Regions from separate parts of the Pseudoalteromonas sp. APM04 genome, predicted to be linked through region 2. Evidence: predicted binding sites of a transcription regulator. Region 2 holds the regulator's gene; the other holds the start of a gene.

Region 1 (3,189 bases), 1.2 Mb from region 2:
CCAAGTGACCTTTGCTGAAATGCTAGAGTTAGCAAGCTTAGGTGCTAAAGTATTGCATATTCGTTCTGTTGAGGCGGCAAGTAAACACAATGTTCCATTAAGGGTGCTTTCGAGCTTTAATCCCGATGAAGGAACATTGATTACGTTTGAGGAAGACGATATGCCAAGTAAAGTTGTTTCGGGTATTGCATTTAATGCAGATGAGTGCTTAATTAAGGTACAGAGTGTGCAAAGCGGCACTCAAAATCTTGTAAAAATATTGAAACTTTTTGCTGATAACGGCATCGAAATAGATATGATTAATCAAGTTAATCATATCTTTGAAAAAATAGACTATGCTTTTACTGTGCATTCGAACGACTACCCGCAAGCGCTTGAGTTACTAACCGAGCAAAAGGTGTCTTTAGGTGCTGAAAATATAATCGGGCTAACAACCATTGCAAAAGTATCTGCTGTTGGTATGGGAATGAAATCGCACTGGGGTGTTGCTAGTTTATTTTTTGATGCCTTAGCAAATGAAAATATTAATGTAGTTTTAGTGTCTACATCAGAGATTAAAATTTCAGTTTTAATAGATGAAAAGTACCTCGAACTGGCTGTTCGTGCATTACACAAAGTATTTTTAACGGAAAGTAGATAGATAGTGAGTTTTTACTTACTTTTTAGTCTATTTTTCATTAATATGGATAAGCGGAATCTTATAATTTTTATTGGAACATGGGAGCAAGAGAATGCTAATACTAACTCGTAGAGTAGGTGAAACCCTTATGATCGGTGACGAAGTAACAGTTACCGTTTTAGGAGTTAAAGGAAATCAAGTTCGAATTGGTGTAAATGCACCAAAAGACGTTTCAGTGCATCGTGAAGAGATTTACATGCGTATACAAGCTGAAAAGTCTAACCCTAATCCGGGCAATGCTTAATCAACACGTATACTTAACTAAATAATTTATTTAGCTAAGCCAAAAAGCCACTCATTGAGTGGCTTTTTTGTTTATAAAGTCGAGCATTTCATCTGTGAGTATTTGCTTAGAGATATATTGCATGTTGTTTTTATTTTTTATCAATAAGCCCTGTGGTGTTTCGATTACGTCAGTGATGTCTTGCCAAGCGAGCTGATAGCTTTTGTAATGGTTTGCCGATTTAATGCCTTCATCATCAAAAGTGAGCGTAACCTCTGAGCCTGATGCTCTGCTAAACATTTGTCTGGTTACCCACCATGGCCTGCGATAATAAAAAGCAACGCATTCGAGTACAGCAACCATGATCAAAAATGTTCCTAAATAATGATCAGCTAAACCGTAAATGCTAAATAAACCAAGCGAAACTAATAGTACCAGTAAAAAATACTTAGGCTGAGCGCGTTTACTGTAAGGAAGTGACTCGTCAAAGCATTCATAAAAGTAGGGTTTATCAAGTGTGTAGGTTGTTGAAAATGACATAGTGCCTTGCTTTAAAAATCGTTTTATATATTTTAGCAAGTTCGCTTATAAATGAGCAGCTTTATAATGCGTGCATTTATTTCGGGCACAAAAAAACGGCCAGGTGGCCGTTTTTTTAATATACTAACTATTAACAGTTAGTTTCTTCAGCGTTTACGCCTTCTTTTACTTCTTCACACGTATCTTCAACAGAGTTTTGTACATCTGTTACTACTTCATCAATACGTTCACCGGCTTCTTCTGCGTTGTTATCTTGGCAACCCATGATGAAAAAACTTGCGAAAAGACCAATTAGTGCTGCTTTTAAAGTTGTAGAGTTCATAGTGTAATTCCTTGTAAATAAATAAAATTGTAGTGTTAGTTGAGTATATGCCTACCTGGGCGATTTACCACGCAGCGCACCTGAAACTAACGAAATAACTAAAAGTACTATAAAAATAAAGAATATAATTTTTGCTATACCAGCTGCGGCACCCGCGATGCCACCAAAACCTAACACTGCAGCGATTAAAGCAATAACTAAAAATGTGATTGTCCAGCGTAACATTGTTTTCTCCTTGGTTATCAAATTTGTACACAATAGTTAATGCTAGTTGCGTGCCATGATATATTTTTGTTTAATATCAGTTGTTTATGTTTTTTTCTGTGTTTTTGAGTTTGCTTGATTGGTAACTTTTACGTTGGGTTGTGTAACTTATTCACACACAAGTGCAGGTTGCAATTAAAGGGTGCTTAAAAAAGCCCTTCTTGGTAAGACCAATTAACAAGTTTGTTTTTTTCTACATATTATGAGTGATTTTAGGTTCAGTAAAGTACGGGGAATTCGGCTTTGTTAGAAATTCAGCCATAGCTTAAAAATATAGTGAGTATTTTTTTTGTGTATTATGGGGTGTTGATGAGTAAGGGTTTTTACTGTGGTTAATAAATTTGGTTATATGTTATTTTTATTTTAATTGGTTTTACCAATTTACAATGGCTAGACAAAGATATTTGTTTTGTTATTATCTAGTGAATAAATATTTAACTAAATCGACTTTTTATTTTCGATATGGGTTTCAAGGGGAGAAAAATGGATATAGGTGCTGTACTTACAACCGCTGGTAGCTTAATGCTAACAGGTATGGTTGGAGTGTTTGTCTTTCTTTCGATATTAATTGGCGCAGTTACAATAATGTCTAACTTAGTGGCGCGTTTTAGCCCTGCTGAAGTTGCGACTCCAGTTAAGTCACCATCGTTTAAATCTCAAGGTGTGCCAAATGAGCACATCGCTGCTATTAGTGCTGCCATTGCTCAGTACAAATCAAATAACAAATAAGGGGCACACACATGGCTAAATTAAAATTAACAGAATTGGTTCTTCGTGATGCGCATCAGTCATTACTTGCCACGCGTATGCGCTTAGATGACATGCTACCGATTGCAAGTAAATTAGATGATGCAGGTTACTGGTCAATTGAATCGTGGGGCGGTGCGACCTTTGATTCTTGTATTCGTTATTTAGGTGAAGATCCGTGGGAGCGTATTCGTGCGCTTAAAAAAGCGATGCCAAATACTAAGCAGCAAATGCTATTACGCGGTCAAAACTTATTAGGTTACCGCCATTATGCTGACGATGTTGTTGAAAAGTTTGTTGAGCGCGCACACAAAAACGGTGTTGATGTTTTTCGTATTTTTGATGCAATGAATGATGTGCGTAACTTAGAAACTGCGATTAAAGCGGCTGTAAAAGTAGGTGCTCATGCTCAAG
Region 2 (3,189 bases):
GATAAACAAGAGGGTCAACTAAAAGAAAACGTAGGTATCTTCGAAAAAAATGTTGAAATTATTCATGGCGACAGAAAAATTACCGCAGACCGCCTTGAGGTTCACAAGCGTGATGAGCTAGGCGACAACAAGCAATTGTTAATTGCCACAGGTACGCCTGCATATTTTGAAGAAAAACAAGCCGACGGCACAATAATGAGCGCCAGCGCTAATGAAGTTAGATACGATGTCTCAACGCGTTTTTTAACATTAATTGGAGATGCAGAGATATCTCAAGCTGGGCAAAAAATGAATGCTAAAAGCATTACCTACGATATAGAACAGCAGCTTATTAGCGCAGAAAAAGATGAAAGCTCAACTGACCGTGTACACACTATCTTAGTGCCTGTGGAGCCTAAAAAAAATGACAAAGGCCAACCATGAGCACATTAAAAGCAGAGCTACTAGCCAAAAGCTACAAAGGCCGTGAAGTTGTAAAAAATGTGGGCCTAGAAGTTAAAGCTGGCAGTATTGTAGGCTTGCTTGGGCCAAACGGCGCAGGTAAAACAACAACCTTTTACATGATTGTAGGCTTAGTCCCTAGCGACAAAGGCAAAATATCTATCGATGATAACGATATTACGCTTTTACCTATGCACAGTCGTGCTAGATTAGGTATTGGCTACTTACCACAAGAGTCGTCTATATTTAGAAAATTAACAGTGTATCAAAACTTAATGGCTATTTTAGAAACTCGAAAGGAGCTCACTAAACAAGCCAGAGAAGAAACATTAAATAATCTATTGGATGAATTTAGCATTCAACACATTCGCGACAGCAAAGGTATGGCATTATCGGGCGGAGAACGTCGCCGAGTGGAGATTGCACGTGCTTTAGCTGCAGATCCAAAGTTTATTTTGTTAGACGAACCATTTGCCGGTGTTGACCCTATCTCAGTATTAGATATTAAAAAAATTATTGAACACCTAAAAAACCGTGGTATTGGCGTATTAATAACAGACCACAATGTAAGAGAAACCCTTGATGTTTGCGAAAAAGCCTACATTGTTTCTCATGGGGAACTGATTGCTTCTGGTACCCCTGAACACGTATTAAATGATAAAACTGTACGCGATGTATATTTAGGCGAGCAATTTAGGCTGTAACATTTACGCCTTATTTATAAGCATCTGCTAGTATTAATTATAACAACTTAAAAGGATTGTTAGAGATACATGAGGCAATCACTACAGCTGCGCATGGGCCAGCAACTTACAATGACACCTCAGTTGCAACAAGCTATTCGCTTGCTGCAATTGAGTACATTGGATCTTCAGCAAGAAATACAAGAAGCGCTCGACAGCAACCCATTACTTGAGGTTGAGGAGCAAGACTATGCCGATGATCTTGCGGGCAAAAATGAGCAAAAAGCAGATAACGATGAAGTTACAGTAACCGTATCTGCCGATGAAGCCCCTAGCGAGTATGAACAAGACAGTGGTGAAGCGCTTGCTAAAGATACCGTAAGTGACGACATGGCAATGGATGTTAGCTGGGATGAGTATATGAGTGCAGCCCCTGCATCATCTTCAGGCCCAATGCCTGAAGATGAGTCTATATATCAGGGCGCATCAACTGAAACGCTTCACGAATACTTAATGTGGCAATTACAATTAACGCCATTTAGCCCTACAGATGAAGCCATCGCTATTGCTATTGTAGAAGCGGTGGATGATTCAGGCATACTGACACTCAGCTGCGAAGAGATTTTAGAGAGCTTTAATCAAGATAACGACGATGACGTTGAGGTTGAACTTGACGAAATAGAAGCGGTTTTAAAGCGCATTCAGCTATTTGACCCAGTGGGTATTGCGGCACGTAGCTTACAAGAGTGCTTGTGTATTCAGTTAAATCAATTTGATAAAGGCACGCCTTTTATTGATGAAACAAAAATGATTTTAACAGAGCACATTGATTTGTTAGCTGCTCGTGACTACCGTACATTAATGAAAAAAACGAAGCTCAAAGAAGATGAGCTTAAAGAAGTAATGACACTTATTCATACGCTCAACCCTAAGCCTGCAGACACAATAGTACGAGAAGAGTCTGAGTATGTAATACCTGATGTGTCAGTTAAAAAAATTAAAGGCCGCTGGATTGTAGAGTTAAACCCAGACAGCATGCCAAAAATTCGTGTAAACAGCCAATATGCAGCAATGTCACGTACAGTTAAATCAAGCGGCGACAGTCAATTTATTCGCTCACATTTACAAGAAGCTAAATGGTTTATAAAAAGCTTAGAAAGTAGAAATGATACACTTTTAAAAGTAACTAACTGTATTGTTAAACAACAACAGGGCTTTTTTGAACACGGGCCAGAAGCCATGAAACCGATGGTTTTAAATGATGTTGCCGAAATGGTAGAAATGCACGAATCAACAATTTCGCGCGTAACTACGCAAAAGTATATGCACACACCGCGTGGAATATTTGAGCTTAAATACTTTTTCTCAAGCCACGTAAGTACCGAAAATGGTGGAGAATGTTCATCTACGGCAATACGTGCACTTATTAAAAAATTAATCGCAGCAGAAAACTCAGCAAAACCATTGAGTGATAGCAAAATTGCGGATATATTGGCTGAGCAAGGAATTAAAGTAGCGAGACGTACAATCGCAAAATATCGCGAATCTCTTGCTATTCCACCGTCAAATCAGCGAAAGAGCCTGATCTAAGACGCTAAACAAAGAGGGTAATGCTTATGCAACTAAATTTAACTGGTCGTCATGTAGAACTAACTGATTCATTAAGAGACTATATAAATACCAAATTTGCGAAGCTAGAAAGGCACTCTGATCATATTAATAATGTTCATGTCATTCTCGATATAGAAAAATTAAATCAAAAAGCAGAAGCAACTATTCATGTAAGTGGTGCTGAATTATTCGCATCCACTGAACATCAAGATATGTATGCAGCTATTGATTCATTGATTGACAAGCTTGACCGTCAAGTAATTAAACACAAAGAGAAGCTTGCTCGACACTAATATGATGAAATTAAGTTCACTTATATGCCAGGACTGCAGTAAAGCTGCGGTCCTTTTTAATAGTAAAAAAAGAATTTTAGAGTTTATTAGCGAGCTGGCTCACGATAAATTACCGTATTTATCTCAACAGGATATTTTGGGCGCTTTATTAACCCGCGAAA

What was found. Region 2 encodes sigma-54, which starts transcription at its own class of promoters, with help from an activator protein. Its sites were predicted from a motif close to GTTGGCACGNNNNTNGNNT; they were not measured.
Region 1: the regulator sigma-54 is predicted to act here: its motif matches at 2,029-2,047, upstream of MTP24_RS13140 (DUF1328 family protein).

Annotation. Positions count from the first base shown of each region.
Region 1 is NZ_CP094441.1:2,844,152-2,847,340, reverse strand. Features, by position in the region: gene MTP24_RS13160 (aspartate kinase) at 1-640, shown strand, start outside; gene csrA (carbon storage regulator CsrA) at 732-923, shown strand; gene MTP24_RS13150 (YcxB family protein) at 975-1,442, opposite strand; gene MTP24_RS13145 (hypothetical protein) at 1,573-1,764, opposite strand; gene MTP24_RS13140 (DUF1328 family protein) at 1,816-1,989, opposite strand; gene MTP24_RS13135 (OadG family transporter subunit) at 2,512-2,757, shown strand; gene oadA (sodium-extruding oxaloacetate decarboxylase subunit alpha) at 2,769-3,189, shown strand, end outside.
Region 2 is NZ_CP094441.1:561,474-564,662, reverse strand. Features, by position in the region: gene lptA (lipopolysaccharide transport periplasmic protein LptA) at 1-423, shown strand, start outside; gene lptB (LPS export ABC transporter ATP-binding protein) at 420-1,145, shown strand; gene MTP24_RS02630 (RNA polymerase factor sigma-54) at 1,215-2,714, shown strand; gene hpf (ribosome hibernation promoting factor) at 2,741-3,028, shown strand; gene ptsN (PTS IIA-like nitrogen regulatory protein PtsN) at 3,033-3,189, shown strand, end outside.